2 linked regions of the Actinokineospora alba genome follow. The protein of the gene in region 2 interacts with the protein of the main gene of each other region in a pairwise test. Links are inferred from orthologs where the notes say so. Each region holds a gene or a part of one and is shown on either strand. Other genes may lie near its edges. The genes, in order: dnaE and C8E96_RS09330.

Region 1 (10,033 bases), 2.3 Mb from region 2 along the record:
ACTCGACGACCAGGGGGTCGTGGGTGCCGGGCATGGGCCCGTAGGGATGCCACACGTGCGCGCGGTCGAGGGCGATGAGGTCGTCAGGGCTCACCGTCGCAGGCTAACCGCCGAATCCGGTGCTCCGGTAAGGACCTGGGCAACGTCACTGTCCACGTGGGCCGCGAAGGGTCAGCGCGGGCAACAGGTCGACACGCGTGGGCGGCGGCCGTGAATGCGCGTGCCTGCGGGCGTGGCCGGCGCCGTCAGCGGTGGGCGGGGAGCGCTTCGCCCGCGAGTTCCTTGCGGCGGGCGACGAGCCGGGCGATGTCGCGGCCCTGGTCGGTCGGGAGGATCCACTCACCCGGTGGCACGGCGATGCGCACCGCGGGGCCCGGGGTGACCGTCACGTTCAGCTCCCCCACACCCGGGACATGCAGCGTGGCGCGGCGGGCGACCATGACCTGTTCGATCGTGCCGACGTCACCGAAGTCGACGGTGGGGCGAGCGGAGCGCAGCCTGCTCCGGCTGCCGATGAGGGTGATCCGATCGGCGCCGACCAGCAGTTCCAGGCCGCGAGCGCCGCGGGCGGGCCACGGGACCTCGACGGGTGAATCGGCGAATTCGGCCGTGTACGGCAGGAGAACCCGCCTGCGCGCCCGATCGGCGACGGTGAAACCCAGCAATCCCAACAAGACCGCGCCAAGTGGGGCGGTCATCCAAGCGACGGCGGGGACACTGAGCCCGAGGTACGCCCCGGACACCGCACCGAGCACAGCGGCGGCATGCGGCCAGCGGCGCGGGCGGAACCGGTGGAGGGCGAAGTAACCCGCACCGGCGGCGAGGATCAGGGCGGGCACGGCCAACCCCGGCAGCCACCCACCGAACATCAGAACGGCGGCGACACCCAGGAGCGGCCCAAGCGCGATCACAGCGGCGAGTTGCGGTCGCACCCGGCGCAGCCGGGTGGCCACCACGCCACCACTGTCCTGATCATGTTGCCCCCGCACCAGGTCACGGTACCCAATGCGGCGGCCGGAACCTGGGATTACTGAGGCGTGGCGTGCTCTCTCCCTCGTTCCATCCCGTCGTTACGTGGGGTCTCCCTCGGCCTCAATTGTTTAAGTCTCGGGTGGTGGCATCAAGGGCGGCCAAAGATCTCGCTGGCCTTGCGTCAGCCTTGGGGGCGGACGCGGAGTTCCTCCAGGCCGCGAATCATGCTGTTGCGCCAGCGCAGGTCGTCCTTGTCCTGGGCCAGGGTCATGTTGGGGAAGCGGGACAGCAGGCCGCCGAGGGCGATCTCCGCTTCCATCCGTGCCAACGGGGCGCCGACGCAGTAGTGGATGCCGTGGCCGAAGGCGAGGTGGCCGCCCGCGTTGCGGGTGACGTCGAGTTGGTCGGCGTCGGGGAAGCGGGCCTCGTCACGGTTGGCGGCGGTGACGGCGACGACGACGAATTCGTCGGCGGGGATCTCGGTGCCGCCCAGGACGAGCGGCTGGGTGGTGAGCCGGAAGGTCGCCAGATTCACGGGGCCGTCGTAGCGGAGGAACTCCTCGATGGCACCCGAGAGCAACGTGGGGTCGGCCTTGAGCGCCGCGAGCTGGTCCGGGCGGGTCAGCAGGCCGAGCATGGCGTTGCCGATGAGGTTGACCGTGGTCTCGTGACCCGCGACAAGCAGGAGGAAGGCCATGGAGACCAGTTCCTCGCCGGAGAGCCGGTCGCCGTCTTCGCTGGCCTCGATGAGGGCGCTGAGCAGGTCGGCGCTAGGCTCGGCGCGCTTCGCCTCGATGAGGCCGATCAGGTAGGTCTGCATCGACGCCGCCGCGTTGTGCAGTTTCTCGGAGCGGTCGTTCGACAGCAGCTGGTTCGACCACGACCGGAAGTCGTCTCGGTCGTCGATCGGGACGCCGAGCATCTCGCAGATCACGGTGATCGGCAGCGGGAAGGCGAAGGCCTCCAACAGGTCGATCTCGTGGGCGCCGTCCATCCCGGCGAGCAGCTCTTCGGTGATCGCCTCGATGCGTGGCCGCAGATGGTCGACGCCGCCCGCGGTGAACGCCTTGTTGACGAGCTTGCGCAGCCTGGTGTGGTTGGGCGGGTCCGTGTTGAGCATGTGCGACGACAGGCTGGTGCTGAAGTCGACGCGCTTCGCGCCGGGCGCCAGGTGGCGGTCGATGATGTCGGCCGACTTGCGCACGTTCTTGCTCAGCGTCGGGTCCGCCAGCGCCGCACGCGCCTCGGCGTAGTCGGTGACCAGCCAGACGCGCACCCCGGTCGGCAGCTCGACCTTGCGGACCGGGCCGGTCGAGCGCAGTTCGGCGTAGACCCCGTACGGGTCCTCGATGAATCGGGTGCCGAGCTTGATGTCGTTGTCCAGCACGGAAACCATCCCCCCAGTGGTGTGTGGTTGAAGCCCCTTGGTTTCCACCGTACCGCTGACCGCGCTTACCTGTCGTGGCTATGTCGGCGGGCTGAGCCGATGATCAGCTCGGGCCGAGCCGGACAACGAGGTCTTCATCGGCGGTGAGCACCTCGCCGTCGAAGGTGGATCGCGCCGCGGCCGCGGCCGCTTCCCGGTTGTTGCCCGGCCAGAAGTGCGTGAGCATCAGTCTGCGAGCGCCTGCCTGGGCGGCCCAGTATCCCGCTTCCTCGGCGGTGAGCAGGTTGCGGTGCTGCTGCTGTCGCTCGCCTGCCCTGTCGGTGGCTTCGACGATGTACAGGTCGGTGTTTCGACCGAGTTCGGCGAGGAGCGGGTCTGGGCCGGTGTCCCCGGTGTAGGCGAGCGCGAACTCGTCCGTCTGCAGTCGGATGCCGGCGTTGGGCACGTAGTGAGGCAGCAGGAGGGCGCCAAGCTCGAACGGGCCGACTCGATACGTCCCTGGCAACTCGCGGACGGTGAACACGGTACGCAGGTCGACCTCGGGTTCCAGTGCGCCGAGCCGGTCCAGCACACCCGGCGTGCAGTACAGCGGCAGCTTGCGGCCACGATTTTCGCCGTAGAGGTACATCCGAAACAGCCCGTGCAAGTCGATGCAATGGTCGGGATGTTCGTGGGTGATGACAACGGCGTCCACGGCGCCGTCCGGGCAGTGCGCCAGCAGCCGCGGCAGTGTGGCGTACCCGAGGTCGAGCACCACGCGGAAGCCATCCCATTCCACCAGGAAACCGCTGCAGGCCCGGCCCGGTTCCGGATAGGCGCCACAACTTCCAAGGACCGTGACCTGTCGCATCAGCAGCATGCAGGTTTCCCGCGATCAAGCCATCCGCAGGCCTAGGAGAGGCAGCCGGGACCCAGCAGCGCCTTCAGGTCCCCCATCAGCGACGGCGACGGGCTGACCCGCAGCGCGTCGTCGAGTTTGAGCAGGGTCTGGCGAGGTCCGTTGATCAGTTTCAAATGGACTTCGGTGGTTCCCGGGTAGGAACCGAGGACGTCCTTGAGCTGCGCGACCAGCGGGGGTGTGCACTTGGTCGCCGCCATGATCAGCCGGAACGGCGCGCCCGCCGCGTTGGACAGGTCGGGGACCGCCAGGTCGTTCGCGATCAGCGAGGTCCGGTCGTCGCGCTTGGCGACCCGGGCCTTCACCAGGACGATCGCGTCCTCGAGCACCCCCATGCCGATCACCGCGTACGTCTTCGGGAAGAACAGCACCTCGATGCCGCCTGCGAGGTCCTCGAGCATCGCCGACGCCCATGGTTCGCCGTTGCGGTTCACCCGCCGGTTGACCGAGGCGAGAATCCCGCCGATCACCACCTGCGTCCCGTCTGGGATGCCGCCTTCGAGGATCGCCGCGATGGACGTGTCGGACTGTGAGGTGAGCACGTGCTCCACCCCGTTGAGCGGGTGGCCCGAGACGTAGAGGCCGAGCATCTCCCGCTCCAGCGCGAGCTGGTGCTTGGACTCCCAGACCTCGTCGGGCACCCGCACGTCGAAGACGCTGGCCACTTCCTCGTCCCCGCCACCGGCCGCGCCGAACAGGTCGAACTGCCCGACCGCTTCGGCCTTCTTGGTGTCCATGACCGCGTCGATGGCGTCGGTGTGGATCAGGAACAGGCCCTTGCGCGGGTGCTTGAGCGAGTCGAACGCACCCGCCTTGATCAGCGATTCGACGACCTTCTTGTTGCAGGCCACCGCTTCGACCTTGCGCAGGTAGTCGGAGAAGTCGGTGAACTCCCCCTTCTCGGTACGCGACTTGATGATCGAGTCGACGACGTTGGCGCCGACGTTGCGGATCGCGCCGAGGCCGAACCGGATGTCGTTGCCGACCGGGGCGAACTCCTTCTCCGACTCGTTGACGTCGGGCGGCAGGACGGTGATGCCCATCTTGCGGCATTCGGCCAGGTAGACGGCCGCCTTGTCCTTGTCGTCGCGCACACTGGTCAGCAGCCCGGCCATGTACTCGGCCGGGTAGTTCGCCTTGAGGTAGGCCGTCCAGTAGGAGACCAGGCCGTACGCGGCGGAGTGCGCCTTGTTGAACGCGTAGTCGGCGAACGGGACGAGGATGTCCCACAGGGTCTTGATCGCGTCCTTCGGGTAGCCGTTCTTCTCCATACCGCCGGAGAAGTTGACGAACTCCGCGTCCAGGACCTCTTTCTTCTTCTTACCCATGGCCCGGCGGAGCAAATCCGCTTGTCCGAGCGTGTATCCCGCGAGTTTCTGCGCGATCGCCATGACCTGCTCCTGATACACGATCAGGCCGTAGGTCGTGCCGAGGATGTCTTCCAGCGCCTCCGCCAGGGCGGGGTGGATCGGGGTGATCTCCTGCTGCTTGTTCTTGCGCAGCGCGTAGTTCGTGTGCGACTTCGCGCCCATCGGACCCGGCCGGTAGAGCGCGCCGACCGCGGAGATGTCCTCGAAGTTGTCGGGACGCATGAGGCGCAGCAGGTCGCGCATGGGCCCGCCGTCGAGCTGGAACACGCCGAGCGTGTCCCCGCGCGAGAGCAGCTCATAGGTCGGCTTGTCGTCCAGGCCAAGGGTTTCCAGGTCCGGCACCGGTTTGCCGTTGCGCTCGATGTTGCGCAGCGCGTCGTCGATGACGGTGAGGTTGCGCAGGCCGAGGAAGTCCATCTTCAGCAGGCCGAGCGACTCGCACGTCGGGTAGTCGAACTGCGTGATGATCGACCCGTCCTGCGGGCGCTTCCACAGCGGGATCGTCTCCATCAGCGGCTCGGCGCTCAGGATGACCGCGCAGGCGTGCACACCGGCGTTGCGGATCAGGCCTTCCAGGCCGCGCCCGGTGTCGATGATCTCCTTGACCTGCGGGTCGCTGTTGTACAGCTCGCGGATCTCGGTGGCCTCGGCGTAGCGCTTGTGCTGCGGGTCGAACAGGTTGTTGAGCGGGATGTCCTTGGCCATGACCGCGGGCGGGTAGACCTTGGAGATCTTGTCCGCGACGGCGTAGCCGGGCTGGCCGAACAGCACCCGCGCGGAGTCCTTGATCGCGGCCTTCGCCTTGATCGTGCCGAAGGTGATCACCTGCGCGACCTTGTCCGCACCCCACTTCTCGGTGGTGTAGCGGATGACGTCACCGCGCCGACGTTCGTCGAAGTCGATGTCGATATCGGGCGGGCTGACCCGGTCGGGGTTGAGGAACCGCTCGAAGATCAGCCCGTGGGCCAGCGGGTCGAGGTCGGTGATGCCCATCGCGTAGGCGATCAGCGCGCCCGCGGCGGACCCTCGGCCGGGGCCGACCCGGATGCCGTTGTTCTTCGCCCACTGGATGAGGTCGGCGACCACGAGGAAGTACGCCGGGAACCCCATCTGGGTGATGACGTTGATCTCGAACTCGACCTGCCTGCGGTGTTCCTCGTCGACGCCGCCGGGGAACCGCTTGTGCATGCCCTCCCACACCTGCTGGCGGAAGAACTCGTCCTCGGTCATGCCCTCGGGGATCGGGAACTTCGGCATCAGGTTGCGGAACTCGAACATCCCGCTGATGTCGACCTTCTCCGCGATCACCAGCGTGTTGCGGCACCCCTCCTGCCACGGGTCCGAGGAGTCGATCGCGCGCATCTCGTCGGGCGACTTGAGGTAGTAGCCGGTGCCGTCGAACCGGAACCGCGTCGGGTCTTGCAGCGTGCTGGCCGTCTGCACGCACAGCAGCGCGTCGTGCGCGTCGCGGTCGTCTGCATACGTGTAGTGCGAGTCGTTGGTGACCACGAACGGAAGGTCGACCTTCTTCGCGACGGCGATCAGCCCGTCGCGGACCCGGCGCTCGATCTCGATGCCGTGGTCCATCAACTCGACGAAGAAGTTGCCCTCGCCATAGATCTCTTTCCAGGCGCCGGCGGCGGCCACAGCCTCGTCGAACTGGCCGAGCCGGAGCCTGGTCTGCACGTCGCCGGACGGGCACCCGGTGGTCGCCATCAGGCCCGCCGAGTGCTCGGCGATCAGCTCGCGGTCCATCCGGGGCCATTTGCCCAGCTGGCCTTCCAGCGACGCCAGGCTCGACAGCCTCATCAGGTTCTTCAGCCCCTGATTGTCGCGGGCCCAGATCGTCTGGTGGTTGTAGGCGCCGCTACCGCCGACGTCGTCGGACTTCTGGCCCGGGTCGCCCCAGCGGACCCGGTCCTTGTTGAAGCGCGACGCGGGCGCGATGTAGGCCTCGATGCCGAGGATCGGCTTGATCCCGGCGCCTTTGGCCTGCCGGTAGAAGTCGTAGATGCCGTTGGTGTGACCGTGGTCGGTGATGGCCACCGAGGTCATGCCGAGGCGCTCGCACTCGGCGAACATGTCCTTGAGCTTGGCCGCTCCGTCGAGCATCGAGTACTCGGTGTGCACGTGAAGATGAGCGAAGGAGTCAGCCACGGGAACACCTTAGTCGGGCCGTCGGACAGTTCTGTGGACCGGCACGCGAGACAGGGAAGGATGGCGGGTGTGCGTTTCCGACCGCTTTCGCCGCCCGCTCTCATCGACGAGGTGTCCACGCAGGTGGCGGCGCGTCCGGAGATCACCCGCGTGATCATCGACGGTGCGCCGCCCACTCGCCCGGACGTGCTGGCCGACCGGATCGGCGAGCGGCTGCGGGTGCTGGGCCGTCCTGTATTGAGGGTCTCGGCGGCCGATTTCCGCCGCGCCGCGTCCCTGCGGTTCGAGCGTGGACGCACAGACCCGGACGCCCGGTACGACGACTGGCTCGACGGCGGCGCGCTGCGGCGTGAGGTGCTCGACCCGTTGGGCCCCAACGGGTCGCGTCGAGTCCTGCCGCGACTGTGGAACACCGACACCGACCGAGCCGTCCGCGCCGAGTATGTCGACCTCCCCCAGGGTGTGGTGCTGATCGACGGCGAACTGCTGTTGGGCCGCGGCCTGCCGCACGACTACTCCGTGCACCTATGGCTCTCCGCGCCCGCGCTGGCCCGCAAGCTCCCGGAGAGCGAGCAGTGGGCGCTGCCCGCGTTCGCCCGGTACGACGCCGAGGTGCGGCCGCTCTATATGGCCGACACCGGTGTGCGCGCCGACGATCCGCTGCGCCTGGCCGTGCTCGACGACGCCCCCGTGTGAGCGGACGATCACTCAACCGGATCTTCGCCGGGCCGGTGTGACGGCTTCCGGCGCAGGACGAAGGGGGACCCGGTAGCGTGCGATCCGTGACGGATCCCATGGACGCACGGGTGCTCGGCGTAGTCGCCGAGATGGGCCGTGCCGCGGTGCACGAGGTTGCCGCGCGGCTGGGCATGGACCCTCGCGAGGTGGCGTCCCGACTGGTCGCGCTGTCCGCGGCGGGTGTGCCGCTGCTTGTCGGCGTCGAGTGCGACCAGGCCGGTGTGCGGGCCGCGCTGGCCCGGATGACGCCCCCCACCAACTACGGAGCGCCAGCCCCGGGACACGCCGGACCTGGCCAAGGTGTGCACGGCACACCGTCCGGGGTCTATGGCGCGCAGGGGACGCCCTCGGGCGTGTACGTCGCTCAGCAGACACCGCCCGGCCAGCCCTACGGCGCGCAGGGAACGCCGTCGGGTGCTTACGGAGCGCAAGGGACGCCTTCCGGGGTCTACCCGCCGTCGCCGCCCGCCGGGTACCAGCAGCAGCCCTACCAGCCACAGCAGCAGCAGCAGCAGTTCCCGCCGTCCGGCCCGCACCAGGTCCGCACCGGCCCGCCCAGCCAGCCGTTCCCCACGCCGACCGGCCCGCCGAGCCAGCCGTTCCCGACGCCCGCCGAGCCGATCTCCACCTGGGGACCCCCGGGCAGTTCGTCCTGGGCGCGCGGCGACCAGCCTCCCGCCACGACCATGGCCGACGACCGCACGCGACCCACGACCCGGCCCCGCAGGCAGGGCGTCGCGGGCGAGACGCTGGAGGCCGAGGGCCTGGAGGGCGAGCGGCTGTCGATCCAGCTCGTCGAGGTCGTCGACCCGGCCGACTACCTGTTCACCGCTGCGGGCTACCGGCTGCAGGCGGGCGAGCGCTCGGTCGTCGTGCACACCGAGCTGACCAACCGCGGCACCGTCCGCTTCGGCACGCTGCCCGACCTCTACCTGGTCCTGGTCACCCCGGACGGCAAGTCGATGTCCAAGGCGCCGGTGTCGCTCTCGTCCCGGCCGCCGCACCGCATCGGCGTGGCGCCGGGCGAGACCGCGGGCGGACACACCGTGTACGTCGTGCCCGAGGACCTCGAGATCACCGCGGTGCAGTGGAGCCCCCGCCCGGATGAGGAATCCCGGACGCTCACCTGGAAGATCGAGAACTAGCGGCCGAACAGCTTGCCGAACCAGCTCTTCTTGCCCGCGCCCGGGTTCTCGGTGCCCGGATCCGCCACCGGGATCGGCGACGTCGGCGGCTCACGGTCGTAGCGCACGTCGTCGGGGTTCACCCGGACCGTCTCGTCGACGTCGTCCGAGGACGCGCCGATCACCGACGGCGCGGCGCCATCCTGCATGAACCGACCGTGTCCCCCGGTCGCGAACGGATCACCGTCGTTCGCACCATCCCACTTCGCCTCGCGCTGATCGCTCATCGCTCCCCACCCTCTTGCCGACTCTCCGACCTAAACTAGCCCAGAGCGACACGAACGGGTGGGATTCAGTAGTCCGCGGCGAGCAATTCCAGCGCCCCGGCGAGGTCGGCGGGGTATTCGCTGGTGAATTCGACCCACCGGCCGTCGTCGGGGTGGTGGAAGCCGAGCGTGCGGGCGTGCAGCCACTGGCGGGTCAGGCCGAGGCGCTTGGCCAGGACCGGGTCGGCGCCGTAGGTGAGGTCGCCGACGCAGGGGTGGCGCAGCGCCGAGAAGTGCACCCGGATCTGGTGCGTACGCCCGGTTTCGAGCTTCACGTCCAGCAGCGACGCCGCGCGGAAGGCCTCGATCGTCTCGTAGTGGGTGATGCTCGGCTTGCCGCCCGCGACCACGGCCCAGCGGTAGTCGTGCTTGGGGTGGCGGTCGATCGGCGCGTCGATGGTGCCGACACTCGGGTCCGGGTGGCCCTGCACGAGCGCGTGGTAGCGCTTCTCGACAGTGCGCTCCTTGAAGGCGCGCTTGAGCACGGTGTACGCGCGCTCGCTCTTGGCGACCACCATGACGCCGGTCGTGCCGACGTCGAGCCGGTGCACGACGCCTTGGCGCTCGGCGGCGCCGGAGGTGGAGATGCGGATGCCCGCGCCCGCGAGTCCGCCGATCACGGTCGGGCCGGACCAGCCGGGGCTGGGGTGCGCGGCCACGCCGACGGGCTTGTCGACCACGACCACGTCGTCGTCCTGGTGCAGCACGATCAGTCCCTCGACGGCGATCGCCTGGACCTCGATCGGCCGCTCCGGCTCGGGCAGCGTCACCTCGAGCCAGGTGCCCGCGAGCAGGCGGTCGGACTTGCCCGCCGGCCTGCCGTCGACCAGCACGTCACCGGACTCGGCGAGCGCGGCGACGACGGTGCGGGACAGGCCGAGCAGCTTCGACAGGCCCGCGTCGACACGCATGCCGTCTAGACCGTCCGGGACGGGAAGGGTGCGGGAGTCGCTCATGCGGATTCTTTCGCCTTGGCCGAGGTGTGGGTGCCGTCGTAGTCGCGGCCGAGCATCGCCATGAGCACGATCAGGCCGCCGCCGACGCAGATCGCCGAGTCGGCG
Region 2 (8,939 bases):
CCCGCGACCGGGCGTGTCGTGGTGATCGACCCCGGCCACAACGGCGGCAACGCCACGCACACCGCCGAGATCAACCGGCAGGTTCCCGCCGGGCGCGGGCGGACCAAGCCGTGCAACACCACCGGGACGGCCACCCAGACCGGCTACCCGGAGCACGCGTTCGCCTGGGACCTGGCGGTCCGCCTGCGCGAGATCCTCACCGCGCGCGGGGTCAAGGTCGTCATGACCAGGGCCGACAACGCGGGCGTCGGGCCCTGCGTCGACCGGCGCGCGGCCATCGGCAACGAGTCGGGCGCGGCGGCCGTGGTGTCGCTGCACGCCGACGGCTCGACCGCGGCGGGCGCGCACGGCTTCCACCTCGCGTACTCGTCGCCGCCGCTGAACACCGCGCAGGGTGAGCCGTCGCTGCGGCTGGCCAGGGCGGTGCGCGACAAGCTGGTCGCGGCCGGGTTCCCGACGTCGAACTACGCGGGCAAGGATGGGCTGTCCGCCCGCGACGACCTCGCCGGGCTCAACCTGACCGAGCGGCCGACCGTGCTGGTCGAATGCGGCAACATGCGTGACGCCGCGGAGGCCGCGACGCTGTCGAGCGCCGCGGGCAGGCAGCGTTACGCCGAAGGGATTGCGAACGGGATCCTCGGATTCCTTGGATGACCCGTGTTGTGACAGGGTGGAGATCATGTCGGGGATGCGGGTGCTCGATGTCGACGAGCGCGAACGGTTGCTGATCTCGGTGACCGATGGCGACCAGGCGCGCCTGGTCGAGTTGGATGCCAAAGGCGTGCGCCGAAACCTGGAGACGGTGACCGACCTGCGGGCCGCGAAGTACCTCCCCGGCGACCGCAAAATCGTTGTCGAGCACGGGAAACCGGCCCGGCTGTCGCTGCTGCGGATCGGCGCGGGCATGGTCCCGCTGCTCGGCTCGGCCGACTACGACACCGAGTTGCTCGGGGTGCTCCCCGGCCGCATCGTCTACCGCGCCAACCGGCGGCACCGGCTGCTGTTCACCGTGGTCATCCGCAACGTGCTGGTCGGTGAGGAACAAGCCGTGTACGACCGCGGCGGCGCGGTCCTGGAGGCGGCGGTCAGCCCGAACAGCCGCTACATCGCGATTCGGCTGCCCCGCAAGCTCTTGCTGGTCGACACGATGCCGGTAACCGAGGACGACCATGTCCGGCTGATCTCCCCCGAACCCGCCGACGCGGGCAGGCGCAACCTGCGCTGGCTCCCCGACTCGATGCGCCTGGTCGCCACGGACTACCAGGGCGACGAGGCACGGATCGTGCGCTACAAGGTCGGCGGGGAGGAATGGGAGCCGCTGGTCCCGTCCCTGCCCGCCGGTTCCCAGGCACGGCTCGCACCGGACGGCAGACGCATCGCGGTCGTCGACGGCCTCCGGATCTCGTTCCACCAGACGGAGAACGGCCGCTTCCTCCGTTCCGCCGACCTCCCCACCCCGGTGCGCCCCGACGGCTTGCTCTGGTCCCCCTCCTCCCGCACCGTCGCCGTGACCACCGAATCCGGCGACGCCGCCCTGGTCGCCGCCGACTCCGCCCGAATCCGCCCCATCACCCCCTAACCCACCCCGCGAGTCGCCCCTCCAGGCAAACGAGTCGCCCCTCCCGGCAAGTGAGTTCGCCATTCGCGATGGCACGAATGTCGAACTCAGTCGCTGGAAGGGGCGACTCACTTGCTGGAGGGGGCGACTCGCGGTTGGTTGGGGGGTGCCGATCAGTCGACGATGGCGGTTTCCACTGAAGTGAGGCTGACGACGGCGCCGGGGTAGAGGTTGGCGCGAATGTCGGCGGGGGCGACGCCCGACCGCAGGACGTCAGCCACGTAGGCGAGCACCCCCTGGTCCGGGCCCTTGCCGTGGCCCGCGGTGTCGGCCCTCAGCCGGTCGTGGAGCTGACGCGGGTCCTTGGGCAGGCCTGCCAGGAACTCCGGCGTCGGTACCTGCCATGTCCCGTCACGCGAACCGGGCTGCCTACCCTCGGAGGCCGCCCCGAAGTCACCACAAGGGGCGCGCTCTTCGCGGTCGGGGATCCGCTGCGCGTCGATCGGGTAGCCCGCGGCCAGCGCTTGCGCCCGGCTGCCGACAACCCCAACGGCGGTTGCCCGTGTCTTGGCTGCGCAGCAACCATTCCTGCCGGTAGTCCGCCGGAGTCCACGTCTCCGTAATGCTTTTCGCGAGGTAGGCGAACTGCTCGCGACGGTCTGTCAGCTGCGTGCCGCCCAGGTGCCAGGCGTGGATGCCCAGGTAGCGGTACTGCCCGGGACCGACCGGTGGGTCGGCCGCGCCGACCCACCGTCGGCGGCGGCGTTGAAGGCGGCCGCGGCGGCGCTCGTAGATGGCGGTTTCCGTTGAAGGACACCGTTTTCGCCACCAGCAAGCCAGCTACAACCGCGACCAACGGAACCGTCCATCGCACCCAGCGGCGCTTCCGTGCCGTGGTCATCGTCTCCCCCTGTTCGGGGTCGCGGACGGCGGCCACCCGTGGGCAAAGTCGTTGGACTCTAGCCGTGCGACCACGGCAGACACCAGCACGCGGAGGCGGACCGGTGGCCGATGTGAGGGCGCGCGGTCACGACTTCAGCGGTTTGGCACCCAGTTTCTCGGCGAGCAGCTTGAGCATGGCCTCTTCCGGGTCCTGCCGGGAACCCTCCGCGCCGGGTTCCGGGGCGTGGGCGGCCTGTGCCATCAGCTCTTCTTCGTCTTCCGGCTCCGGCGGGAGTTCCGGCTCCGGCGGCGGAGGCGGCGCGTCCTCGGCGGGCGGGCGGTTGTTGATCACCCGGCTGGGCGGCTCGTACGTGCGCTGCGGTGACTGGGCGACCGGGCGGGCGGGGGCCGCGCTTGTCGGGGTGCTGCCCGGCTCGGCGTGGACGCAGCGAACCTGCCACGTGCCACCGAGAACCGCGTTGAGCGCCTGCGCGATCGCCTCGACGTTGCGCGGCTCACCGAGCCTGCGCGCCAAGGGGGCGGCGGTGTGCGCGATGACGACCGTGCTGCCCTCGACGGACTGGACCGTCGCGTTGGTAAGCATGGCTTCGGTGCTGCGGCTGGCTTTGCGCACCGCGCCGAGCAGTTCGGACCACACCCGGCGGATGGCGGTGGCGTCCAGCGCTCCGGGGGCCGACGGGGTGGGCGCCGGAGCGGGTGCACTGGGGGCGGCGCCGTTCGCGGGGGTGCTCGGCGTGGGCCAGTCGTTCGCCGGGGCGCCTGCGGCGGGCGAGCCGGACGGCCGGGCAGGCGAACCCGCGGCCTCTGGCCGGGCGGCGGGCGGGCCCGCGTCGGCAGGCGATACCGCGGCGGGTCGGCCGGGTGCGCCCGCTGCGGTGCCGGACACGGGCGAGCCGGCGTCGGCAGGCGATACCGCCGGGGTTCGGCCGGGTGCGCCGGCGGCTTGTCCGGGTGCACCAGCTGCATTCGCCGCGGTCGGGGCGGCGGTCCGGCCGGATGCGGTCGCTGCGGCGGTTTGGCCGGGTGCACCAGCAGCGTTCGCCGCGGCGGCGGTCCGACCGGGTGCGGTAGCCGGGCTTGCCCCGGTCGCGGCGGCGGTTCGGGCGGGTTGGGCAGGCTGTTCGGCCTGGCGCTGCGAGGGGCGGGTGATCACCGGGCGGGCCGGCGTGTCGGCCTCGGGCGCGGCGACCGGCGCGCTGCCGCCCGCGGTGACCCGCCTTTCCATCTGCTCCAACCGTTGCAGCACAGCGGAATCCGCGGCCGCGTCGGTCGAGACCGCGCCGGGCAGCAGCATCCGCGCGCACAGCAGTTCCAGCAGCAGGCGCGGGGCGGTGGCGCCGCGCATGTCGACGAGTCCTGTGTGGACGATCTCGGCATAGCGGGTCAGGGTGCCGGGGCCGATGCGCTCGGCCTGGCCGACCATCCGGTCGATCTCGTCGGCGGGCGCGCTGACCAGCCCGCGGGTTCCGGCGTCCGGCACCGCGCGCAGCAGGACCAGGTCGCGCAGGCGGTCGAGCAGGTCGGAGGCGAAGCGCCGGGGGTCGTGGCCCGCTTCGACCAGCCGGTCGACCGTGCCGTAGACAGCGGCGGCGTCGCCCGCGCTGAGGCCGTCGACCATGTCGTCGATCAGGGCGACGTCGGTGACGCCGAGCAGGGCGACCGCGCGCTCGTAGGTGACGCCTTCGGGACCCGCGCCCGCGAGCAGCTGGTCGAGCACCGACTGGGTGTCGCGCGCCGAGCCGCCGCCCGCGCGGATGACCAGCGGGAACACGGCTGGTTCGACGGTCGCGCCCTCGGCGGCGCAGTTGCGTTCGAGCAGTTCGCGCATCGCGCCGGGCGGGATCAGCCGGAACGGGTAGTGGTGCGTGCGGGAGCGGATGGTCGCGAGGACCTTGTCCGGCTCGGTCGTGGCGAAGATGAAGACCAGGTGCTCCGGCGGCTCCTCGACGATCTTGAGGAGCGCGTTGAAGCCCTGGGTGGTGACCATGTGCGCCTCATCGACGATGAAGACGCGGTAGCGCGACTGGGCGGGCGCGTAGAAGGCGCGGTCGCGCAGCTCGCGGGCGTCGTCGACACCGCCGTGGCTGGCCGCGTCGAGCTCGACGACGTCGACCGTGCCCGGCCCGTTCGGCGCGAGGCCGACACACGAGTCGCAGGTGCCGCAGGGCTCATCCGTCGGGCCCTGCTCGCAGTTCAGCGACCGGGCGAGGATGCGCGCGCTGGACGTCTTCCCGCAGCCGCGCGGGCCGGAGAAGAGGTAGGCGTGGTTGACCCGGCCTGCCGACAGCGCGACGCGCAGAGGGTCGGTGACGTGTTCCTGGCCGACGACCTCGGCAAAGGTCGCCGGTCGGTACTTCCGATAAAGGGCAAGCGCCACGGGCCCGACCCTACCTGGCTCGACCGACATCCCCGCGCCCGGGAAGCACCGGCGGCCTTCGGGCGTTGCACAGTGTTGTGCCCACCGACGTCCCCCTCTCCGTGCTCGACCTGGCGCCCGTCGCCAGCGACTCCACCGAGACCGCCGCCCTCCGCAACAGCCTCGACCTCGCCCAGCGCACCGAGCGCCTCGGCTACCACCGGTACTGGGTGGCCGAGCACCACAACATGCCCGGCATCGCCAGCTCCGCGCCCGCCGTGCTGCTCGCGCACATCGCGATGGCCACCTCGACGCTGCGGATCGGGTCCGGGGGTGTGATGTTGCCCAATCACCCGCCGCTCGTGGTGGCCGAGCAGTTCGGCATGTTGGAGGCGCTGCACCCGGGCCGGGTCGACCTCGGCATCGGCCGCGCGCCCGGCACCGACCAGGTGACCGCGCGGGCGCTGCGCCGCTCGACCGGCCCGCTCTCCGTCGACGACTTCCCCGAGCAGCTCGCGGAGCTGTCCAACTACTTCACCGGCCGGGACTCGAACGGCATCACAGCCGTCCCCGCGCTGGGCAACCAGCCCGCCATGTGGCTGCTCGGGTCCAGCGGCTACAGCGCGCAGGTCGCCGGGATGCTCGGCCTGCCGTTCGCTTTCGCCCACCACTTCAGCTCGGAGAACACGCTGCCCGCGCTGGCGCTCTACCGCGAGCGGTTCCAGCCGTCGGCGGCGCTGGCCGAGCCCTACGCCATGGTGGCCGCGTCGGTGATCTGCGCCGACGACGACGAGACGGCCCGGGAGCTGGCCCAGCCGGGCGCGCTGCAGTTCCTCCAGCTGCGCAAGGGCACACCGGGCCGGATGCCGACACCCGCCGAGGCCGCGGCTTACCCGTATACGGACATGGACCGGCTGTTCATCGACGACCGGCTCGACTCACAGATCATCGGCGGCCCGGACACCGTGCGGAAGGGGATCGCCGACCTGCTCGCGGCGACCAAGGCCGACGAGCTGATGATCACCACGAATGTGTACGACCACGCCGACCGAATCCGCAGCTACGAGCTGGTGGCCAAAGAGCGCGAATAGGAGACCCCGGGCAATAAAGGGGACCCCGTGCACCTGCCAGAGCCCGCTTATCCTTGCTGCCTTCCGGCCCTGGGGAGGTTCGCGAGATGAACACCGCACGGGGTCCATGGACGAGTGTACCGGTCCCCCGCGGCGGCGTGCCGAAGACCCTGTTCGCCCACACCGGTGAAAGCGAAGAGCCGGTCACCACTGGTGACCGGCTCTCGCGGTGCGGAGGATAGGGGATTTGAACCCCTGAGGGCTTTTACACCCAACACGATTTCCAATCGTGCGCACTAGGCCACTATGCGAATCCTCCAACGCGCAAGAGGGTACCGCAGGCGGGTTTGGCCACCCAAAACGGGAGGTCGGACGCAGGTCCGGGCGTGCGCGCCCCCGCCGGGCCCAACGTTCACCGGAAACCCCCCGGTCGGGTGAATATGCCCCATGGCCGCCCGGTGAACGGTGGTCAGAAGTTGTTGCGGCACAGGAAAAGCGCACGCAACCCGGGGTCCTGCGCAGCGGATCCACCAACGCGCGGGGATGGGTGTCGCGGGCTTAGCCTCGGCCCGCGGCCCCAGGTCGCGGTTATCGTCGAAGAGCAAAGGAAATCACGTGGCTGACGCACTGGAATCCGGTTCGAGCCTGGCCGTGGGCCAGAAGATTCACTCCGCCAACGGCAGGCACTACCTGGAGATGCAGGACGACGGCAACCTGGTCCTGGCCACCGAGGGAATGCCCACCTGGTCGGCCAACGCCAAGGGCTCCGGCGCGGTCCGGGCCGAGATGCAGGCCGACGGAAACTTCGTTCTGTACAAGGAAAACAACGAGGCTGTGTGGTCGAGCGAGACCAGCGGCAAGGACGGCTCCCGCCTGGTGCTGGAGAACGACGGCAACCTGTGCGTCCGCCAGGGCGGCACCAACGTGTGGGCCAGCAACACCCCGCAGCCCGAGCCCGCTCAGGCGGCCCCGCAGGCGCAGGCCGCGCCCGCCGCCCCCGCGACCCAGACCTACACGGTCGAGCCGGGTGACACGCTGTCCAAGATCGCCAAGCAGTTCTACGGCGACGCGAACCAGTACATGAAGATCGCGCAGGCCAGCGGCGTCTCCAACCCGGACATGATCCACCCGGGCCAGGTGCTGACCATCCCCGCGTAAGCGGAGACTGATCGACCGCTCTGATCGAGCACTGTGAACGGGTCCACCGGATGACCGGTGGGCCCGTTCGCCCATGTCCGGGGTCAGCCCGCTATTCGCCTGCGGCCCGGGTGCAGGTCGGCCCGGTCGGCGGCCAGCACGCCCGCGCCCCAGCCGTCGGCGCTGCTCACCGACGAGCGGCGGACGCGGACGCCGGGGAACATCGCCTCGAACCTGGCCGTCACCGCCGCGTCCCGCTTGGCCAGGACCGGCACGAGCCGGGTGTCGGCAGAAGCCGCCGGTGCTCCCGCGCCCGCGAGTCGCTCCCGGATGCGGTGGGCGTAGGCGACCAGGAACGAGTGCCGGTACGCGCGGCCGCGCGACGGCGACCCACCGAGGGCGTGTTCGGCCTGCACCTGCAGGGACCGGGACAGCATGGTGACGATCTCCACGTCGGTCTCGTGGCCGACCAGCACCACGCACCCGAGCTTTGGGTAGAACACCGCCCGACACCGGTTCGCGCCCGCCACGACGTCGACCAGCTGCGCCTTCGGTCCCTGGTAGGGCGCTTCGAGCCATAAGCGGTGGGCGGCGGCGTCCTGCGGGCGGTCGTCGATGCCCTCCACCACGGCCTGCTCGAACGCGTAGCGGGCCATCAGCTCCTGGGCCTTGGCCGAGAGTGCCTCCGCCTCCTCCGGGAACGCCGTCGACTCCGCCTTGGCGAGCAAGCCTCGGACCCGGATCAGCACCCGGGCGTCCACGCCGGTCGGTTTGGTCTCGCGAGCGAAGGACTCCCCCGGCGCGGGGACCAGGTGGGGCAGTTGCGGCAGCACCATCAGCGCCGCGATGAGGTCGACCACCCTGGCCAGGGCCTCAACCAGGGACAAGCGTTTGCGTTCCGCCCAGAGGGGCAGGTGCGCGCCGGTCCACCAGACGTCCGCGCCGATCTCCGCGAGCTGTTGCCGCCAGCGCGGATGCAGCTGCCGGTACTGGGCGGTCTGCGCCGCCACGACGTCGACCACGAGGGTGGACAGCGAACGGGGTGTCGCCGCCACGACGTCGGCGGGCAGCCAGCCGCGCCGCCAGAGCAACTCGACCGTGTGCCCCATGGCGGACGCGGCGGCGGCGCCCGCCTGCTCCGGCCCGTGCGCGGCCACGTCGCGGACATAAGCCGAGACGGCCTGGGGCGTGCCCCGAGACCGCACCGCGGCGGCCTCGGTCAGCCGGGCCGCAAGCACCGCGACCGACCCCCGCGTCTCTCGATCATGTGTTCGCATGGGGCCATGGTGCACCCCAGGTACGACAAACGCAGGCCATCCCGCGGGATGACCTGCGTTTCACCTGGTAGATCAGGCTTCGTCGTCCGGCGCGGCGTGGTCGGCGCGACCCGGGTTCGGATCCCGGGACAGGTCGATCAGCGGATGCCGCTCGGCTCCCTCCGGGGCGGCGTGCTTACCTGCCTTGACCTCGTTCGTGCGAGTGTCGTGGTCTGTGTTCGACACGACGCCCTCCTTCGCTCCCCTGACTGTGTACTCCACTTAGGAGCCGAGGCTACCTGCGCGAGCCCGGACCCACTCGGCTATCCCGTCGCGGGTGATGGGCAGCGCGTCGGAGATGACCTGGTTGCCGGTGGCGGTGACGATCAGGTCGTCCTCGATCCGCACACCGATTCCGCGCAGCTCCGGGGGCACGGTGAGGTCGTTCGGGTGGAAGTACAGGCCGGGCTCGACAGTCAGCGCCATACCTACTTCGAGCACCCCTTCGTGGTACGACTCCGCGCTCGCGCGGGCGCAATCGTGCACGTCGAGGCCGAGCAGGTGACCGACTCCGCAGACGATGTAGCGGCGGTGGTGCTGCCCCCGCGGGTCGAGCGACTTGTCGACCGACCCCGGCAGCAGGCCCCAGTCGTGCAGGC

The links.
Region 1: the proteins of C8E96_RS09330 (region 2) and dnaE interact in binary tests that used the Escherichia coli proteins (3 or more experiments, as listed by UniProt). The link is inferred for Actinokineospora alba from one-to-one orthologs.

What each region holds. Positions count from the first base shown.
Region 1 is NZ_SNXU01000001.1:4,275,182-4,285,214, reverse strand. The notes cover bases 3,051-7,146. They hold dnaE (DNA polymerase III subunit alpha), read right to left. Parts: upstream 6,785-7,146; coding sequence 3,251-6,784; downstream 3,051-3,250. Other genes in these bases: C8E96_RS19735 (nucleoside/nucleotide kinase family protein), read left to right, coding at 6,845-7,146; C8E96_RS19745 (MBL fold metallo-hydrolase), read right to left, coding at 3,051-3,218. In the rest of the region: C8E96_RS19760 (adenosylmethionine--8-amino-7-oxononanoate transaminase), read right to left, coding at 1-94; C8E96_RS19755 (hypothetical protein), read right to left, coding at 246-989; C8E96_RS19750 (cytochrome P450 family protein), read right to left, coding at 1,154-2,368; more of C8E96_RS19745, read right to left, coding at 2,463-3,050; more of C8E96_RS19735, read left to right, coding at 7,147-7,480; C8E96_RS19730 (AsnC family protein), read left to right, coding at 7,612-8,667; C8E96_RS19725 (hypothetical protein), read right to left, coding at 8,664-8,933; C8E96_RS19720 (RluA family pseudouridine synthase), read right to left, coding at 8,999-9,928; lspA (signal peptidase II), read right to left, coding at 9,925-10,033. UniProt on the Escherichia coli protein: DNA polymerase III is a complex, multichain enzyme responsible for most of the replicative synthesis in bacteria. This DNA polymerase also exhibits 3' to 5' exonuclease activity. The alpha chain is the DNA polymerase catalytic subunit.
Region 2 is NZ_SNXU01000001.1:1,938,260-1,947,198, reverse strand. What follows is about bases 2,213-5,214. They hold C8E96_RS09330 (DNA polymerase III subunit gamma and tau), read right to left. Parts: upstream 4,839-5,214; coding sequence 2,586-4,838; downstream 2,213-2,585. Other genes in these bases: C8E96_RS09325 (LLM class flavin-dependent oxidoreductase), read left to right, coding at 4,916-5,214. Also shown: C8E96_RS09335 (N-acetylmuramoyl-L-alanine amidase), read left to right, coding at 1-654; C8E96_RS33180 (TolB family protein), read left to right, coding at 680-1,579; more of C8E96_RS09325, read left to right, coding at 5,215-5,908; C8E96_RS34455 (LysM peptidoglycan-binding domain-containing protein), read left to right, coding at 6,503-7,045; C8E96_RS09305 (DUF2786 domain-containing protein), read right to left, coding at 7,129-8,301; C8E96_RS33175 (hypothetical protein), read right to left, coding at 8,374-8,526; C8E96_RS09300 (aminopeptidase P family protein), read right to left, coding at 8,563-8,939. UniProt on the Escherichia coli protein: Part of the beta sliding clamp loading complex, which hydrolyzes ATP to load the beta clamp onto primed DNA to form the DNA replication pre-initiation complex.